Regions from separate parts of the Hoeflea sp. 108 genome, predicted to be linked through region 3. Evidence: riboswitches for the same ligand, from Rfam matches in the RefSeq annotation. Region 3 holds a riboswitch; each other region holds the start of a gene.
The links. Region 3 has a riboswitch for cobalamin ahead of B015_RS0124570 (hypothetical protein). Riboswitches for the same ligand answer to the same signal wherever they lie in the genome.

Region 1 (4,861 bases), 2.0 Mb from region 3:
CGGGCGCTCCCGGAAACAGCGCCCTCGCCCGTTCCAGGCTGCCGCCGTGGTCCACGGTCCCTGTCCTACGTCCTGCAAGAAGCGTCATGTCTTTTCCGCTCGCCTTCCTGTCGCTTCTGGTTGAACTCGGTCTGGGCTATCCGGACCGGCTTGTCCGCAAGATCGGCCATCCGGTGATCTGGATCGGCAAGCTGATATCCTTTCTCGACATTAGCCTCAACCGAGCCACCGATACCGACGCCGTGCGCCGCATCTGGGGCGTGGTCGCCCTCTTCGTCATTGTCGTCGTGCCCGCCACGATCGCTTTCGCGCTCGAACGCCTGTTCGGCCTGCTGCCTCTAGGCATGCTGCTCACGGCCATCGCTGCCTCCAGTCTCGTCGCCCAGCGCAGTCTCGGCAGCCACGTGAAGGCGGTTGCCGACGCACTCGACAGCGGCGGCATCGTTGCCGGCCGCAAGGCCGTGTCGCAGATCGTCGGCCGCGACCCCGAGCGCCTCGACGAAGCCGGCGTCAGCCGCGCGGCCATCGAGAGCCTCGCCGAAAACTTCTCCGACGGCATCACCGCACCCGCCTTCTGGCTCGCCATCGGCGGTTTCGCCGGTGGCGCTGCCTACAAGGCCGCCAACACCGCCGATTCGATGATCGGCCACCGCACCAAGCGCCACGAGGCCTTCGGCTGGGCGGCGGCGCGTTTCGACGACCTCATCAACCTGCCAGCCTCACGCCTCACCGCACTCGCCATCGTGCTCGCCGCTTACTTCGTGCCGGGCGCCGATCCGAGGGCCGCATGGGACGCCGTGTGGCGCGACGCAAACAAACATCGCTCGCCCAATGCCGGCTGGCCCGAGGCCGCCATGGCTGGTGCGCTCGGCCTGGCGCTGGCGGGTCCGCGCGCCTATGGCGGCGTAATGGTCGAGGACGCCTTCATGGGTGCAGGCGGCCGTCGCGAAGCCAATGCCCAGGATATCCGCTCGGCGCTGCGCCTCTACTGGACGGCCGATGCCATTCTCGTCGGCGCAATCGGCCTTGTTGGTCTCGTCTTCTGGCTCTGAGTTAGAATTCGATGCCCTTCTGCGCCTTCACGCCGGCCGCGAAGTGGTGCTTGGTGGCCCCCATCTCGGTGACGAGATCGGCAGCCTCGACCAGCGCAGGCTTAGCGTTGCGACCCGTGATCACGACATGCAGTCCCTCGCGCCGGTTCTTGAGCGTCGAGACGACCGCGTCCAGATCGAGATAATCGTAGCGCAGCGCGATGTTGAGTTCGTCGAGCACGACAAGCGAAATGCTTGGATCGGCCAGAAGCTCCTGCGCCTTCACCCAGGCGGCTTCGGCGGCGGCAATGTCGCGCTTGATGTCCTGCGTCTCCCAGGTGAAGCCCTCGCCCATCGTGTGCCAGACGACGCGGTCGCCGAAGGCGGCAAACGCGTCCTGCTCGCCCGAATGCCAGGCGCCCTTGATGAACTGAACCACACCGACGCGGTGGCCATAGCCCAACATGCGCAGCGCCAGCCCGAAGGCGGCGGTCGACTTGCCCTTGCCGGGACCGGTGTTGACGATCAACAGCCCCTTCTCGACGATGGTCTTGGCGGCGACCTCGGCATCCTGCACGGCTTTGCGCTTGGCCATCTTGGCCTTGTGGCGCTCGGCTTCCTGCTCGTCGATCGTCTTCATCATTTCACCTTCATCGGCAGGCCGGCGACCAAAAACAGCACCTCGTCGGCAACAGCCGCCACCTTCTGATTGAGCCTGCCGGCATCGTCGCGGAAACGGCGGGCCAGCGCATTGTCGGGCACGATGCCGAGCCCGACCTCGTTCGACACCACAAACCACGGCCCGCGCGGACGCGACAACGTTTCGATAAGCGCCGCGCATTCGGTAGCGACATCGTGCTCCGCCAGCATGTGATTGGTGAGCCAGAGTGTCAGGCAGTCGACGAGCACGGGCGCGCCGTCAGGCAGACCGGCGAGTGCGCCCACCAGATCGAGCGGCGCGTCGATCGTTTGCCAGCCGTCACCACGGCGCCCTACATGAATGGAGATGCGCTCGCGCATCTCGTCATCATAGGCCTGCGCCGTGGCGATATACGTCCACGGCGCAGGAAACTGCGTGATGAGCCGCTCGGCATGCGCGCTCTTGCCGGAGCGCGCGCCGCCGAGCAGGAATGTCAGCGTCTCAGGCAAGGCGACCGTTCAGCGCCTGCGGCTGCTCGCCCATGAAACGGCTGCGCACGAAGCCGGCGACAGCGCCCAGAACCACCCAGAACACCAGATTGGAGATGGTGACGGCGACGACGAAGCTGTGGTGCAGATCGGCCGGGATCGGCGAGTCGTGGCTTTCGGGCTGCGGTGCGCCGATGACGTGCGGTGCAACGATCAGCGCCACGCCGAGGATCGCCAGCGGCAACGATTTCCTGAAGGCGATCAGTGCAAGGCCTGCAGCGGTGGCGACGACCGTGGAAATCCACCAGATCTGGCGCGAGACAAGATCGGCTGCGGGCATCGCCGGCAGTTCTGGCGGCAGGCCGAGGCCGGGTGCCAGGGTGAACACGGCAAAGCCGGCAAAACCCCAGAAGACACCCTGGCGCCAGTTGGCGATGCCACCGGCGAACTCTGAAACGGCGACCAGGATCAGGCCGAAGGCGATACCGCTGATGATGTTGGCGAGTGCCGAATAGGCAAAGCGCTCGAAGCCGTCGGCAGGCGCCCACGCTTCTTCCTCGGCCGGGACCTGTGCGACGACAGCAGGCGCAGTCGACTGCGCGGTAGTGGCAGGTGCGGTCGCCTCGGTGCCTTGAGCGGGTGTAGCGGCATGATCGTGGCCGCCGGCGTTCTCATAGGTCTCCGCCTTGAAGATCAGCGGGTCGGTTGAATAGGTCTGGAGCGCGGCCAGGATCACGCCGGCCAATAGGCCGCTGATCGCCGCGATGAACACGACGTTGCGAAAGACAGACATGGTTGGATTGCCTTCGTTAGTGGCAGGGGAAAGCCATCGAGTGGCGATAGTCGTGGGCAGCATTGTGCACCACTTCCATATGCGAGAACCCGAGGAAGCCAACAACGAAGATGCCGAGCAGCGCGGCCATCGCCAGCTGCATCGCGCGCGACTGGGAGGAAACGCCAGTGCCGAGTGCGGAAGTAACCGTGTTCATTTCAATGTCCTTTCACCCTCCACCCGAGGGCATAGAATAAAGTCTTCGTCGCCGGCAGGTCTCCTGGCTTGCGGATCGACACCCTTCCCCGCCTTCCCGAAGCAAGCTTCAGTGGCCTTTGGGGAGAGCTAACCGCACACAGTTGCGGGGGCAGCCGCGGCTTTGGGCAAAAACTCCCTCACCGCATTCCCTCTTGATTCCAAAAACTGGAACCGACGACGGCTGCGACTATAGAAACAAAAGCATGGGGCGGCAAACCAAATTCCGACGCCGCAGCGCTCGAATGCGGCGTTCCTGCGATCAGGCACGCGCGGCGATTCGTTCCGCCACCAGATGCTGCAGCCGCCACAGGTGCCGGTCGTGGATCGAACGCTGCTCCAGGTTCTTGACCACATTGTAGAGATAGTCGGCCGCCGAGCCCCAATGACCGCAAGTCGTGGCCAGCCGATTCACAACCTCGTCTTCGCCGAGCGCCCCGGCATAGGCATGGCCTTCGCGGTTGATGACGAAGGCAAGCGCGGTCAACGGACCTTGATCGGTGGCCAGCGTCAGCCAGCGCGGCTTGTAGGTCGAGGGTTTCAGCGTCATCTCGCGACGGAAGAGCTTGTCGAGTTGCTCGCGCCGGTCGCCATCCATCAGCCGCAGCGCCACACCCTTGCACTGGCCGCCGCGATCCATGCCCATCATCAGCCCGGGCTCGGCTTTTGTCGCGCGCCAGCGGGTCATGTTGATGCAGAACGAACGATGCCAGCCACGCGCCAGCGCCACCCTCTCCTCGGCATGCTCGACCTCGGGTTTCCAGATCAGCGAGCCATAGGCGAACAGCCACAGCGGCCCCTCCTCGGGATTGGCCGCCAGCGTCTCGTCGATCATGCGCGCATAATCGGCGTCGTCGAGATGCTGGGCGTCGGGATCGGGACCGGCATCCGCCACCTCGCGGTGGCAGCGCGCCACCAGCTCCTCGGTCAACGACATCACGCGACCGTTCATTGCCGACATCCCCGAACCCTGTGCATGACGTTGGCTAGTCCCTCTGTTGCCGCGCTTCAACCATGATAGTGCTGCATGGGCGGCGAAACACCCGAAAGCCGAAGCGAATGGCCATGACGATGCAACCGACCACCGACCAAGTTCAAGCCCAAACGCCACGCGTCCAGGTGATCGACATCGCCCGTGGTGCAGCGCTCATCGCCATGGCCATCTACCATTTCGCCTGGGATCTCGAGTTCTTCGGCTATGCCGATCCCGGCATGACCGCCTTCGGCGGCTGGAAGCTGTTCGCCCGCTCGATCGCCTCGAGCTTCCTCTTCCTCGTTGGCGTAAGCCTGGTGCTCGCCCACGCCAAGGGCATCCGCTGGCGCGGCTTCTGGAAACGGCTTGCGATGGTGGTTGCCGCCGCCGCCGTCATCACCGGCGCGACATGGTATGCCATGCCGGATACCTTCATCTTTTTCGGCATCCTGCACCAGATCGCCTTTGCCAGCGTCGTCGGCCTTGTTTTCCTACGCCTGCCGCCGCTGCTGACGCTCGTCGCCGCAGCCTTGGTGATCGTCGCCCCCAACTATCTGCGCAACGACGTCTTCAACCATCCTGCCCTGCTTTGGGTCGGCCTCAACACCGTCGCTCCCCGCTCCAACGACTTCGTGCCTGTCTTCCCATGGTTCGGCGCGGTGCTGGCAGGCATGGGCCTGGCTGGACTGGCGTTGAAAGCAG
Region 2 (4,861 bases), 1.7 Mb from region 3:
CGGAAAAGCAACGTGCGCCGCTTCATGCCCTTTGCTTCGGCCATCAGCATGTAGGGCTGCGACAGGGTGTCGAGCAGGCTGGCGCGAAGAAGCCGTGAGGTCGCCGCGGCGATGCCGACGCCGAGCGTGACGGCAGGCAGGATGATGCTTTCCGGCCGCCTGCCGCCCATGGCCGGCAGCCAGCCCAGCGTGATGGCGAAGAGATAGATGAGCAGGACCCCAAGAAAGAAACTCGGCAGGGACTCGCCGACCAGGCTCAGCACCCGGGTCACGTGATCGGTGGTGCGCCCGGCATAGAGGCCGCCGAGGATTCCACTTGGAATGGCGATGACGAACATCACCACAAGTGCGGCACCTCCGAGTTTCAGCGTTGCTGGAAGGCGAGCCGCCAGCTCGTCGGCAATGGGCTGGCGACTGCGCAGCGAGGTTCCGAGATTGCCCGTTGCCACGCGTCCGAGCCACGTCACATATTGCTGCGGCAGAGGGGCGTTCAGGCCCATCTGGTCGCGCAGCTCATCGATATCGCGCTGGGTGATCTGTGCGGAATCGAGGCCGGGCTCGACCATGGTCAGCAGCACCGCCGTGGCTGGATCGCCCGGGATGAACCGCAGCATCAGGAAGACGACCACGGTTATCCCGAACAGGACCGAAAGCCCGGCCAGGGCGCGTCGGAGCGCGTAGCCGAGCATTCGTCACTCCGCCGCGATATACATCGAAGGCGTGATGTCGCGCGGACGCTCGACGTCGACGCCTGCGACGCGCCTGTTGTGCGCGATGCCGATCAGTTCGGCGTTGGCGACGTAGATCAGCGCGGTGTCGGCCATCACTTTTTCCTGAATCTGCCTTGCCAAGGCAAAACGAGCGTCGGTGTCGGCCTCCGTGCGCAGCTGGTCGATGAGCGCGTCGACCTCAGGGTTCGCGTAGCGCTGCCAGTTCTGCACGGCGTCCGAACGGTAGAAGCTGGAGAGCTGGCCGTTGAGGTCGCCGGTGGCTGTGCCGCACGAGCAGTAGGTTGCGATGTCGAATGCCCCGTCGAGCATGATCTGGTTGGAGGCCGTCGGCTCGACCACGTGAAGCTTGGCGGAAACGCCGATCTTGCGCCACTGCGCCTCAAGAGCGACGGCGACGGTCTGCCACCAGCCATAGGTCAACACGGTGAATTCGAGCTTCTTGCCGTCACGCTCGCGGATGCCGTCTGCGCCAGGCTTCCAGCCGAGTTCGTCCAGCAGCGCCCTTGCGCGGTCAGGGTCGGTGACCTGCTTCGTCTCGATCGCGTAGGGCAGGCCGGCGGGAAAGTGCCCGGTCGAGTGCGTCGCAAATGGCGCCATCACGCCGTCGACGATCTCGTTGCGATCGGTGCCGAGGCTGAGTGCTTCCCGCAGCTTCACATCCTGAAGCAGAGGGTTGCGGTAGTTCATCCAGATGTTCCAGTTGCTCGCGTTGACGACAGGGAACTTGTAGTCTTTGGAGCGGACATAGGCGCGGCGCTGCTCGAACTGGACGTTGGCATCCATGTCGGCCTCGCCCGACTGCATGGCCAGATAGCGGGTCTGCGGATCGACGACGAAACGGGCTTCGAGCCGCTGGAGCTTGGGCTGCTCGCCCCAGTAGCCCTCGAACGGCTTGGCCACCACGAGCTCGCCGGGGACAAACTCGGCAGGCTTGAAGTAGCCGGAGAGGTCGGCCTCCAGCGCGTATCGATCGCCGAGTTCTTCGGCGCGCGCGGCGTTGTGCACAGCGATCGTGACCGTCTTGAACAGGAATGCCGGGTCCGGCCTCTCGGTGCGGATTTCAAGCGTGGTTGGACCCACGGCCTTGAACGTCGCGCCACGCAGGATCGAGGCCGCGCGGGTGTTCTTGGCCTGGTGTCGCTCGAAGGATGCCTGGACGGCCGCCGCATCGACGGGCGCGCCGCTCCAGAACCTGGCGTTCGGCTGCAACTCGATCCGCCACAAGGTCGGTTCAACCCGCTCCCAGCTTTTGGCGAGCGCCGGGATGAGGTTGGCGCCGTCGAGCGTGGCATGAACCAGCGGCTCGGCGAAGCCGTTGTTGATGATCCGCTGGGCATCGATGTTGATGGGGTCGAGCGAGCGCGGCATGTTTGCCGTAACGAGCCGCAAGACCTGCTCGTCCGCAGGCGCCGCTTCCTGGGCGAAAGCAGGCAAGGCGAAGGTCGACCAGGTGGCGGCAAGCGCGGCCAATGCGGTCCGCGAAAGATAGTTCATCTTACTCTCCTGTAGATGTGGAATTCTTGGCCACGAGACGCAGCCGCTGTTTGCGGCCCGTCGGCTGGTAGGCGAAATCTTCGACGACCCGGCCGCCGAGCAGGTGTTCCTCGACGATACGGTCGACCGCCGTCTCGGTGACGCCGCCGTAATAGGTGCCTTCGGGAAAGACCTGGAGCACGGGCGCGAGATTGCAGGGCCCGAGGCATGTCGCCTTGGCGGTCATCGTGCCGTCGCCGGTCGTGCGCAGCTTGCGGTTTTCCTGCACGTTGCGCAGGTGGCCCCAAATCGCGTGTGCGCCGGCCGCGTTGCAGGCGCCGCCTTCGCAGACAAGGACTCGTCGCTTCTGCGCCGGCACCAGCGATCCTTCCTGCTTGACGGGATCGTCGGTTGGAATTGCAGGCTCGGCAGAAGCACCGTTGATGAGAGCCCCGAGCAAGGGCTCGAAATGGAGGCTCTGGGCGATATCGCGGGATATCCGGATCGGCGGCCACCCACCTGGATGTTCGGACTGCCAGCGCTTCAGCGAGCGTGTGATCCAGTTGAGGAATCCTGGCTCCAGCGGAAGAACCAGCGGCACCACGATGATGGTTTCATAAGGCCCGCCGCGCAATGACAGGAGCGCGTCGCGCAGCGAGGGCTGACCCTGCTCGGAATAGCAGGCAACCGCCGTAGCTACCCCCTGTAACAATGCAGCCATTGCCGCCATGCGTTGCATTTCGGCATGCGGAGCCGCTGCAAATGCCGACTTTGCGACCAGCAATACGGCCCGCCCGGACGCCACTTTGCCCGGCTTGAGTTTGGAGTTCGAAAAAGGAAAATCTGTTTCCAACGAAAAAATCCCCGACCTGATGCGAGCGGGGATATGGAAACGTGGCCGCGCAGACATGCCGGAGGCAGCCGCGACAGCGCGCGCTCCTGTGGCACACCCCGACCACGGAACCTAAGCAGTCAGGCAGGTCTCCTGGCTCGCGGTTCATCGCTGTTTCGCCTGTCTTCCCAGCACCGAAGTGCCAGTGACGTCGTTGGCGTAACAACTCGCCGCTTACAGTTGCGGGTCAGCTCCGGTTTCGCACCGGATTCCCTCTTAGCTGTCACGTTGGCGCAGGCCGTCGTGACAGAACCTTGACGGGCGCAACCTATCGCTATCGACCTTCAAGTCAATCCCCGTTCGTCAGCCAATTCGCGGAAGACCAAAAAAGCAGATTAGCTATATTGTGAGCACGAACATGCCATGGCTGGCTGTTCTTCTTGGTGTGACGTCATTCGACTTGCGCACGGCATAGTCAGCGTCAGCAGCTTGTTGTCCGCACCTGCCGGACGTCTGTTTGTGGCGCGAGCAAGAGCATTCACCCTCCTGGCGGAGAACAGGAATTGGCTAGCCTGCCAATGCCAGTTTGCCATAGCGGCTGACCTCGGTCTCAATCTCGGAGATCAGGCTTTCGAGGGCGGGATTCCTCGTCTTTTTCGCCCGTCGCACCACGTAGACAAGCTGTGGGGGCGCGGGAAGGCTGTTGTCGAGGATCTCCATGTCCGGACGCAGATGGCGGTCACTCAGGAGTGCGACGCCCAGTCCGGCATTGACCGCAGCGACAATGCCTGCGGCGCTTGAGCATTCGAACACGGTTTCCAGCTCCGCACCGCCATCCTGTCCAATGTCGATTGCCCAGCGTCGGTAGAAACAGTCGTCGTCGAAGGACAGGAACGGGATCGCTCCTTCAGGATCCAGCAGCAGCTCGCGGGATTTGACCCAGTGCAGGTTTTCGCGAAACAGCACCAGGTCGGTCGGGCGCACCTCATGGGCGAAAACCTGCACGATGGCCACATCCATCTCGCCGCGCTCGAGCATCGCGCGCAGAACCAGGCTCATTCGAACCTTCGTTCTCACCGCGACATGGGGATGCTGGCGCCGGAAGCGCCCGAGGATGCGCGACAGGTCCGAGCATGTGGTGTCCTCGGTGAGACCCAGCAGGATCCGACCGGCCAGATCCGACCTGGCGAAGCTGATCAGCGCCTCGTCGTGCAGGTCGAGGATCTTTGCGGCGTAGTCGAGCAGCGCCGTTCCTTCTGAGGTAAACATGCCGCCGCCGGGCCGTCTGTCCAGCAACTGGCAGCCAAGGCTCGTTTCCATGCGCTTGATCTTGTGGCTCACGGCCGATTGCGTCAGGCCGAGTGCCTCGGCAGCCCGGGTGACGCCGCCGTGGAGCCTGACCGCCCGAAGCGCGCGCAGCGCGTCGATGTCCAGTCGCCTCGCATTGATCTCGTTCATTCCGGGCCTCGACGCCAATTCACCTCTGACGGGGATTACATTCATCTTCGGACGGTATTTTTGCAAGAAACGATTATCGTTCGGCAATGAATGTCATCGCCTGATCGAAATTTGTCATGTGCGCGCCATCAAGGGAACGGCTAACCCGGGATGATATCCATCTGGGCTTCCCATGACCGATCTTTCCCTGTCTTCCACGGACCCGACACGGTCCCGCTTTCTCTGGCCCCTGATGGCAACGCTGCTGGTGATCGGCTGGAGTTCGGGGTTCGTCGGCGTCCGCTATGCCAGCGAACAGGCGAGCGTGGCCGTGCTGCTGTTCTGGCGCACGCTGCTGTCGGGGGTGTTGCTGCTGCCGTTTGCCCTG
Region 3 (4,861 bases):
GCCGCGCCGTGGGCGTGGTGTCGAGCCTGCTCTCGCCGGAGGCGAAGGCCGGCTATGTCGAGGGCATCCAGGCCGAATATGTGAAGGTCGCCGAGGCGCATGAGCGCTCCGAGCGCGAGAAGCAGCGCCTGCCGCTGGCCCGCGCCCGCGCCAATGCGCAGAAGGTCGACTGGGCCGGCTACACGCCGCCGAAGCCGAGCTTCCTCGGCACAAAGGTGTTCGAGAGCTGGGAGCTCGCCGAACTCGCCCGCTACATCGACTGGACGCCCTTCTTCCAGACCTGGGAGCTCAAGGGCCGCTATCCCAAGATCCTCGAGGACGAGAAGCAGGGCGCGGCCGCACGTCAGCTGTTCGAAGACGCCCAGGCGATGCTGAAAAAGATCATCGACGAGAAATGGTTCGCGCCCAAGGCCGTGATCGGCTTCTGGCCGGCCAACACAATCGGCGACGACATCAGGCTGTTCGCCGACGATACCCGCCAGAGCGAGCTCGCGACCTTCTTCACGCTGCGCCAGCAGCTGACCAAGCGCGACGGCCGGCCCAATGTGGCGCTGTCCGACTTCGTCGCTCCATCCGACAGCGGCAAGGCCGATTATGTCGGCGGCTTCGTGGTGACGGCGGGCATCGAAGAAGTGGCGATCGCCGAGCGCTTCGAGCGCGCCAATGACGACTACTCCTCGATCCTGGTCAAGGCGCTGGCCGACCGTTTTGCCGAGGCTTTTGCCGAATGCCTGCATGAGCGCGTCCGCAAGGAATTCTGGGGCTATGCCAAGGATGAGAAGCTGACCAGTGACGAGCTGGTCGGCGAGGCTTATGCCGGCATCCGCCCGGCGCCCGGCTATCCGGCCCAACCCGACCATACCGAAAAGACGACGCTGTTCCGCCTGCTCGACGCCGAGAAAACCGCTGGCGTGACCCTGACCGAAAGCATGGCCATGTGGCCCGGCTCGTCTGTCTCGGGCCTCTATCTGTCGCACCCCGAGAGCTATTACTTCGGCGTCGCCAAGGTCGAGCGCGATCAAGTCAAGGACTATGCGGAGCGCAAGGGCATGTCGCTCCAGGAGGCAGAGCGCTGGCTGGCGCCGATCCTCAACTACCTGCCGACGGCCTTCGCCGAGGCGGCTGAATAGTTGCCGGCTTCGCGGCTTGCGCGCTTGACCGGCGCGCCACTATAGCGTGCCGCACGGTTATGGTTCTCCCGCCTCTGGGCGGGAGCTAAGAGGGAATTCGTAGAAGCCGAAGCTGCCCCGCAACTGTAAGCGGCGAGCCACATTGCCCACCGCGTCACTGGCATGAAGCCGGGAAGACAGGCGATGAAGCGACGACCTGCGAGCCAGGAGACCTGCCTGACCAAGTGAGGTTCCGTGGGCGGGGTGTACCACAGGGACGCGGTTGAATCGGTTGCCGTTCCGGCGCCGTTCGGCCTGCGTTACCGCACTCCCGCTCCGGCTGGTCAGGGATTGCAGGTGTCGAACTCAACCGAAAACAACTCCGTGCCACACCGCATGTGCTGCTCGTCGCAAAGTCCGCCTTTGCCGCAGCCCCCCAAGCAGATGCAGCAACTTACCGACCTCGCAGCCGCGCTGCCCGGCGTCGCCGGCGCCAGCTTCGGCTTCACCGAGCAAGGCACGCCGTCACTGCGCGAGGTCCTTGGCTCGCTGCGGGCAGCCGGCGCCTCCGTCATCCAGGTCTTTCCGGAAGGCACCTATTATGGCGGTGTCACCGAGGCAGCCGTCGACCGAATCGTGTCGGAACATCTGCTCGGCGGCAGCATCGTCGACGACTTCGCTTACCAGCCCACCGGCCGCAAGCAGACACTGCGCCCGCCCTTTCCCGCCGAGTCCAGCTAGATTCATAGAAACTGCGCGCCGAAAGAAAGCCGGCTAATCACTTGATCGAAATGAAAGGCGGAGGCATGCCCCTTTCGCAGTCTCCATAACCGCGACCTGCCCCCCGTGCAGCGCCATGATCTCGCGCACCAGGTTGAGTCCCAGCCCGGCGCCGCGCCCATCGGACCTGAGGCGGTTGAACGGTTCGAAGATGGCCTTGCGCTGGTCGGCGGCAATGCCTTGCCCCTCGTCACAAACCTCGACGAAGCCGGCCGCCCCCACGCGTACCGTGATGACGCCCCGGCGTCCGCCATGATCGATGGCATTTTGCACCAGATTGGTCAGCGCCCGTTCGAGCGATGTCTGGTCACCCTCTACCGGAACTGTCTCCACCTCGGGCTCGAACGACATGTCGTAACCCGCCGCGAGCGCCAGCGGCCCGAGATCGAACACCACCTGCTTGGCCATGGCGACGAGATTGACCGATGCAAACCGGTTCCCCTTCTGGTCGAGCCGCTGCAGATCGAGCAACTGCCCGGCGAGCGTGGTCAGCCGCGCCGCATCCTCGAGCAGCTCTCTCTTGTCCGCGCCTGCCGGCAGCGCCGAGACACGCGCGTTCAGGATGGCGATCGGCGTGCGCAATTCATGCGCGGCCTGGGCGAGGAAGTGCTGATGGCGCTCGTACCCCGCATCGAGACGCCGGAGCGCATCATTGACGGCGCTGACAAGCGGACCGATTTCGACCGGCACCTCGTTCACCGGCAGCTGCACACCGCGCTTGTCGAACTCGATGCGCGTGGCCTGTGACACAGCCTGCCCCAGGCCCGCCAGCGAACGGCGCACGACAAGCGGTGTGGCAACCATCGTCGCCAGCGCCATGAGACCGATCACCGGCAAGATCACCGAAATGAACCCACCCGAGACACCCGCAAGCAAACGTTGGACGGACATCCGGCCTTGCGTGCCGGTCAGGATCTGCACCTTGCCGGCAGCGGTATCGGTCCATTTGACGATCGCGTCGGGCTTGGCTTCGTCGCCGAGCGGATGGCCCAACCGTGCGTCGTTCAGCTGCTCGATGATACCGGCGACGGGCGCATAGACAGGTGGTATCGTGCCTTCGCTCAAGCGGTGTCCCGTCTTGTCGCGCATGACGAACCACAGGCCAGGTGCATGCGTCCTGAGCCGCGCCAGTTCCGATGTCGGCGCAAGGGCGAGCCCGCCATTGGCGTCCCGCACCACGGCATCCGCAAGCACATCGAGGCTGCCGCCCTCATAATCGTCGACGAGATAGCCTGTGCCCCACAGGGCAGCGACGATCAGCACCAGGAACGCCGCGATCATGGCCGCCTGCAGCGTCACCATTCGGCTGACCAGAAGCCACTTGAGCGACGGCGGCCTTGTTGCCATCACGGCGTCTCGCGCAACAGATAGCCGACGCCGCGAATGCCGCTGATGACGACGCCAGCATCGGCGTCCACCAGCTTGCGGCGAACCCTGGAGATATGGGTGTCGAGCGCATTCGACTCGATGTCGTCGTTCATGCCGAAGACCGCTTCCATCAGCGTTTCGCGCAGCACCATGCGGCCCATACGCCGCATCAGCGCCTCGAGCACCAGCAATTCCCGCCGGGGCATGCGCAGGTGAATGCCTCCGACATGCGCTTCGCGATGGGTGAAGTCGAACGACATGCGGCCGACATTGGCGACGTCGGGCTGCAGGTTGACCGGCCGCCGCATGATGGCCCTCAGTCGCGCCAGCAGCTCCTCGAAGGCAAAAGGCTTGCCGAGATAATCGTCGGCCCCGCTGTCCAGGCCGGCAACCCGGTCGATCAGATCGCCCTTTGCCGTCAGCACCAGCACCGGCACCACATTGCCGTTGGCCCGCAGCGACCTGACGAGCGAGAGCCCGTCTCCGTCGGGCAGCCTCCGGTCCAGCACCACCACGTCGTAGATGTCCCTGTAGAGAGCGGCTTCCGCATCCGCGAGGCTGGCCACGTCATCGACGACCATGTCGTGGCGAACCAGCCCACTGCGCAGGACCCCGACCATGGCCTGCTCGTCTTCCACCAAAAGCACGCGCATCAATCCGCTCCGCCGCTCGCCCGGATGGTTTAGCCGCTCGGCCACATGGTTGCATTGAGAAAACCTGTCATGCCACCCGCAACAGGGCGTTCCCGCCCTCACCGGCAACAAGGCACCCCAGTTTGCGAAATCCTTTTGCCTGACAGGTTTTCTCAATCCGGGCGTGTGACCTCTCCGGCCCTCAACTGGATAGGACCCAATCAATGCTGCCTGCCACCTGCGGCCTCACGGTCGAACGACAACCCGCGCCCTTTTCTCACACCATTGTCGTGGATGGCCAGAATGTCGCTCGCTGATATTCCACCCTTCTTCCTGGCCTGGCTTCGCAATCCGCGCAGCATCGCCGCCGTAGCCCCGTCGGGCGCCCGTGTCGCCGACCTGATGACACAGGACATAAACGCTGCCACAGGACCCGTCCTCGAGCTGGGGCCAGGCACCGGCTCGTTCACCTATTCTCTGCTCCGGCGCGGCGTCCGCGAAAGCGACCTGACACTGGTCGAATTCAGCGCCGATTTTGTGGAGCTGTTGAAAAAGCGATTCCCGCGGGCGCGCGTACTCAAGATGGACGCGACGCGGCTCGGCGACATCGCCTTGTTCGACCGGGCCACAACAGGCGCGGTGGTCAGCGGGCTCGGCTTCCGCGCCATGCAACCCCAGCAGCATGCCGCCATCCTGGCCGGCGCATTCAAGCACCTCAGGCCCGGCGGCGCCTTCTACCAGATCACCTACGGCCCGCGCTGTCCTGTACCCACTTCCGTGCTCGGCCAGCTGAAGCTCGCCTCAGCCTTTGTCGGCCGGACCCTCTGGAACGTGCCGCCGGCCTCGGTCTACCGGATTGAGAGGTGCAATGAGCGCTGATGTGTCGATCGACATGCCACAAGGCGTCGCGATGCTGCTGAGCTTCGGGCTTGCCGGTATCTTCTGCCTCGCCATAGCCGAGAAATTCGTGCC
Region 4 (4,861 bases), 2.4 Mb from region 3:
CACTGGTCGCCAACAACATCGTCCTGGCGATCTACCGCCACCTCACCAACCCCGAATGCCGCCAGTACCTGCTGCGCCAGGCCTTCGAGGAAGCGATCCACACCCACACCTTCCAGTACATCGTCGAAAGCCTCTCCCTGGATGAGGGCGAGCTGTTCAACATGTACCGCGAGGTAACGTCGATCACCGACAAGGCCGCATGGGCCCTGAAACACACGCAGTCGCTTGACGATCCCGAGTTCAGGACCGGCACGCCGGAATCCGACCAGGCATTCCTACGCGATCTCGTCGCCTTCTACGTCATCTTCGAGGGCATGTGGTTCTACACGGGCTTCGCCCAGATCCTGTCGCTCGGCCGCCGCAACAAGATGGTCGGCATCGCCGAACAGTACCAGTACATACTGCGCGACGAGAGCATCCACCTCAACTTCGGCATCGACGTGATCAACCAGATCAAGCTGGAGAACCCGCATCTGTGGACCCGCGCCTTCCAGGAGGAAGTCCGCAGCATGGTCAAGGATGCGGCAGACCTCGAGGCAGCCTATGGGCGAGACACGATGCCTCGCGGCTTCCTTGGGCTCAATGCTGCGCTCTGCGAGCAGTACATGCACTTCATCGCCAACCGCCGCTGCGCCCAGCTCGGTCTCGCGCCGGTCTTCGCTGAAACCGACAATCCGTTCCCGTGGATGTCGGAGGCCATGGATCTCAAGAAGGAAAAGAACTTCTTCGAGACCCGCGTCATCGAATACCAGAACGGCGGAGCGCTGGCATGGGACTGACGCTCGGACGCCGGCAAACGGCACGGACCGCAAAACCGCTTCCGCAACCCGAGGAGGTCCTGATAGCCTGGTTGATGGCGCAGCCTGACGGCAGCGACCTGACAGCTGCGGTCAACATGGAGATCCGTCGTCTTGACGGCTATCGCGGCCCGCATCCCGGCCCCAACCGCTTGAAAGAGCTGTTTATCGAACTCGGTCGGGAACTGGCGGTCTCCCACATTTCCGGGAGGCTCCAATGAGAAGGAAGGTGCTGATCATCGGCATCGGTGCGGGCAATCCCGACTTCGTCACCGTTCAGGCGGTGAACGCCATGAACAAGGTCGATGTGTTTTTCATCCCGAACAAGGGCATCGGCAAGCAGGAGCTTGCCCGTGTCCGGCGTGAGATCCTTGAGCGTCACGTGCGGGACCGCCCCTTCCGAACCGTAGAGTTCAAGACACCCGAACGGCGCGCCGGCGACGACTACGAGCAGCTGGTGTCCGACTGGCATGAAGAGGTCGAGGCGACATACGGCAAGCTGGTCATGGAGGAACTGGACGCGTCGCAGACCGGGGCATTCCTGGTCTGGGGCGATCCGACCCTCTACGACAGCACCATGCGCATCCTCGATCGCCTCAAGGACCGCGGTGATTTCGAACTCGACTATGAGGTCCTTCCCGGCATCAGCAGCATTCAGGCGCTGGCGGCCCAGCACAAAGTCGCCTTGTGCGACATCGGGCGCTCGATCCTGATCTCGACCGGGCGTAGCATGGGCGAAGGTTTTCCCAACAATGCCGACAGCGTGGTCATCATGCTCAATGCCGAGAAGACGTTGCGGCAAGCCGACGGCGATCTCGATGTCTATTGGGGCGCCTATGTCGGCATGCCGGAAGAGGTTCTCATCTCGGGCAAGCTCAAAGAGGTGATCGACGACATCGAGCGTGTCCGCAACGAAGCGCGTCGCGCCAACGGATGGATCATGGACGCAGTGCTTGTGAAGCCAGCAAGCACCTGACGGCAACATGGCCGCTGTCGTCTTTGCATTCCGCCGATGTCGCTTTCGCGGCTTTGTCAGCGATGCTTCCGTGATCTGATCAAGATGTTCAAGGTGCCCGCCGGCGAAGTGGTCTGCGGGATAATTGGGAAGCCGGTTAGATCCCGGCGCTGCCCCCGCAACGGTAGCGAAGCTTGACGTCTCGACGGGAGAACCACTGGGCAAATGCCTGGGAAGGTGTCGGGACAGTCCTCAACAAAGGACAGCTTCGGAGCCCGGAAACCAGCCTCGAATTCTTTCAACCGACTGATCGCGGTGGGCGGTCAAGAGGCAGAGCGTCCGGGCATTTGAACCCGCGCGATCTTCCCCTCCATACCACCAGTTCAGTCCTTGTACCGCTAGCGAGGACGGACATGGACACGCGCAATGAAATGCTGAAACTCATCCGCGAACGGCGCGATGGCTTCAGCCTGCAGCAACCCTTCTACATCGACCCGGAGTTCTACAAGCTCGACCTCGAACTGATCTGGTATCGAGACTGGCTGTTCGTCGGCCACGACTGCGAGGTCGCCAAAGCCGGAAGCTTCTTCACCGTCCAGATAGGCGACTATCCAGTCGTCATCGTACGCGGACGCGATGGTCAAATCCGCGCCTTCCACAACTCCTGCCGCCATCGCGGCAGCCGCGTCTGCACCACGGAAAAAGGAACGTCGGCGCGACTGGTCTGCCCTTACCACCAATGGACCTACGACCTCGACGGCAAGCTGGTCTTCGCCCGCCAGATGGCAGAGAACTTCAACAAGGAGGACTTCGGGTTGAAGCCCGTCGCCTGCGAAAGCGTCGGTGGCTACATCTTCATCTGCCTGGCCAAGGAGCCGGCCGACTTCCGCCCGTTCCGGTCACTGATGGAGCCGTACTTCGCTCCCCACAATCTGGTCGATGCCAAGGTCGCTTTCGAAGCCACCATCGTCGAGAAGGGCAACTGGAAGCTGGTCTGGGAGAACAACAGGGAGTGCTATCACTGCGCGGCCAACCATCCTGAGCTGTGCAAGACCTTCCCCGAAGCTCCAACCGTCACCGGGGTTAACGGCGCCGAAAGCGATCCCGACATGCTTGCGCATTGGTCGCACTGCGAGGCGGCAGGGCTGCCCTCGCGCTTTCGAATAGACGACGAAGGACAATACCGCGCCACCCGCGCCCCGCTTCTCGGCAAGGCCGTCAGCTACACGACTACGGGCAGGCGTGCCGTGCGCAAGAACCTGTCCGACCAGGTCGCGGCCGACCGCATCGGCACGCTGTTGCTCTACCACTATCCGACGACCTGGAACCATGTTCTAGGCGATCATGCCGTCACCTTCCGCGTATTGCCGATCAGCACAACGGAAACGGCAGTCACCACCAAATGGCTGGTGCATAAGGACGCGGTCGAAGGTGTCGATTACGACTTGAAGGAGTTGACCCATGTCTGGACCGAGACCAACGACGAGGACCGCCGCATCGTCGAGGAGAACGCCTTCGGCATCAGGTCGCCGGCCTATGAGCCCGGGCCATATTCCGAACATCACGAAGGCGGCGTGATCCAGTTCGTCGACTGGTATGCGCGCTTCATCGAACCACGGCTCGCCGACGGGCAAAAGCCCGCCCTGCGCAGCGTCGCCAGAGGGAGTAGGTCATGAATGCCATGAGCGACCCCGCCCTCTATCGCCACCTCGACGAGATGACCCCGTGGAATGATCGCCTCCAGGTGCTGGAGGTGATCGGTGTGGTGGATGAAGCACCTGATGTGAAGACTTTCGCCTTCCGTTCGGATGCACAGACCTGGTTTCGCTACAAGCCGGGCCAGTTCGTGACGCTGGAACTGCCGACACCGGACGGTCCGCTCTTGCGGACCTACACGCTGTCGTCGTCGCCATCGCGACCGTTCTCCATCGCCGTCACCGTCAAGGCGCAGGCAGGCAGTACAGGCACGCGCTGGATGTTCGACAACCTCGTCCCGGGCTCGCGCCTCAAGGCGTTTGGTCCGGTCGGGAACTTCTCTCACCACAACCATCCGGCGGCAAAATACCTGTTCATCTCGGCCGGCTCCGGCATCACGCCGATGATGTCGATGCTGCGCTGGCTCAACGACTGCGCCCCATGGACCGACGTTGCCTTCGTCAACTGCGCCCGCTCGCCCGACGAGATCATCTTCCGCAAGGAACTCGAACTCCTGGGCAGCCGCATGCCGGGCCTGTCGCTCGGATTCATGATCGAAGAGCGGTCGAGCCGCGAGAGCTGGTTCGGCCATATGGGGCGGATCGATGCCGTCAGGCTACCGCTGCTCGCGCCAGACTTCCGCGATCGCGAGATCTTCTGCTGCGGACCCGACCCGTTCATGCGTGCAGTGCGCGACATGTTGCAAGCGGCGGGCTTCGACATGGCGCACTATCACCAGGAAAGCTTCGGCACGCCTGTCGCCGAAGTGTCGCCGATCACCACCGCCCCGGGAAATGAAGACGCAGAAGGCAGCACCGCGTTTGCCATCAGCTTCGTCGGTTCTAATGTGGACGGCCGCTGCGCCGCCGACCAGACGGTGCTGCAAGCTGCACGTGCCAACGGCGTTCGCATTTCTGCTGCTTGTGAGTTCGGTCTGTGCGGCACGTGCCGCGTCAGGAAGATCTCCGGCGAAGTCGCCATGAGCCACAATGGCGGCATCCTAGACGACGAGATCGCCGAGGGTTACATCCTCGCCTGCTGTTCCAGACCGCTGTCAGCACTGGAATTGGAAGCATGAGCGCGAGCGACGAACGGGCAAAAGTCACCGCGCCACGCAAGAAGATAGACGGCCAGTTGATGGCCGCCATATCGCCGCTGCCGCCGCCGGAGGAGGTGTTCGTGGACTGGCTGTTGTCGGTGCCCCACGGCATCAGCATCGAGGCGGCAGCGCGACGGCAGCTTGCCGTGATGGATCGGCGAGCGCTTCCCAACTCCGATGTCCAGGTACTTCGTACGCTTCTCGCCGCAGTCGCAGGTCGTAGCCACTGCCGACCGATGTTCAATCCTTGAAGCTTCCGCCACTGTTTCGGCTGGCGAAGGTTTTGTTTTGGCCTAGCCGAGCGAAGGCATATCC

Region 1: another riboswitch for cobalamin. It lies ahead of B015_RS0114480 (CbtB-domain containing protein); the one in region 3 lies ahead of B015_RS0124570 (hypothetical protein).
Region 2: another riboswitch for cobalamin. It lies ahead of B015_RS0116255 ((2Fe-2S) ferredoxin domain-containing protein); the one in region 3 lies ahead of B015_RS0124570 (hypothetical protein).
Region 4: another riboswitch for cobalamin. It lies ahead of B015_RS0112405 (aromatic ring-hydroxylating dioxygenase subunit alpha); the one in region 3 lies ahead of B015_RS0124570 (hypothetical protein).

Annotation. Positions count from the first base shown of each region.
Region 1 is NZ_KB890024.1:2,912,764-2,917,624, forward strand. Features, by position in the region: gene cobD (threonine-phosphate decarboxylase CobD) at 1-88, opposite strand, end outside; gene cbiB (adenosylcobinamide-phosphate synthase CbiB) at 87-1,052, shown strand; gene cobO (cob(I)yrinic acid a,c-diamide adenosyltransferase) at 1,054-1,671, opposite strand; gene cobU (bifunctional adenosylcobinamide kinase/adenosylcobinamide-phosphate guanylyltransferase) at 1,671-2,180, opposite strand; gene B015_RS0114475 (CbtA family protein) at 2,173-2,952, opposite strand; gene B015_RS0114480 (CbtB-domain containing protein) at 2,969-3,148, opposite strand; cobalamin riboswitch at 3,184-3,380, opposite strand; gene B015_RS0114485 (gamma-glutamylcyclotransferase) at 3,449-4,138, opposite strand; gene B015_RS0114490 (DUF1624 domain-containing protein) at 4,252-4,861, shown strand, end outside.
Region 2 is NZ_KB890024.1:3,277,269-3,282,129, reverse strand. Features, by position in the region: gene nikB (nickel ABC transporter permease) at 1-689, opposite strand, end outside; gene B015_RS0116260 (ABC transporter substrate-binding protein) at 693-2,225, opposite strand; gene B015_RS0116255 ((2Fe-2S) ferredoxin domain-containing protein) at 2,227-2,943, opposite strand; cobalamin riboswitch at 3,162-3,368, opposite strand; gene B015_RS0116250 (LysR family transcriptional regulator) at 3,604-4,494, opposite strand; gene B015_RS0116245 (DMT family transporter) at 4,667-4,861, shown strand, end outside.
Region 3 is NZ_KB890024.1:4,938,629-4,943,489, forward strand. Features, by position in the region: gene metH (methionine synthase) at 1-1,130, shown strand, start outside; cobalamin riboswitch at 1,174-1,365, shown strand; gene B015_RS0124570 (hypothetical protein) at 1,554-1,850, shown strand; gene B015_RS0124575 (HAMP domain-containing sensor histidine kinase) at 1,884-3,236, opposite strand; gene B015_RS0124580 (response regulator transcription factor) at 3,236-3,910, opposite strand; gene B015_RS0124585 (methyltransferase domain-containing protein) at 4,193-4,768, shown strand; gene B015_RS0124590 (DedA family protein) at 4,758-4,861, shown strand, end outside.
Region 4 is NZ_KB890024.1:2,521,707-2,526,567, forward strand. Features, by position in the region: gene B015_RS0112390 (ribonucleotide-diphosphate reductase subunit beta) at 1-779, shown strand, start outside; gene B015_RS0112395 (hypothetical protein) at 770-1,018, shown strand; gene cobF (precorrin-6A synthase (deacetylating)) at 1,015-1,773, shown strand; cobalamin riboswitch at 1,848-2,058, shown strand; gene B015_RS0112405 (aromatic ring-hydroxylating dioxygenase subunit alpha) at 2,166-3,428, shown strand; gene B015_RS0112410 (hybrid-cluster NAD(P)-dependent oxidoreductase) at 3,434-4,525, shown strand; gene B015_RS0112415 (hypothetical protein) at 4,522-4,797, shown strand.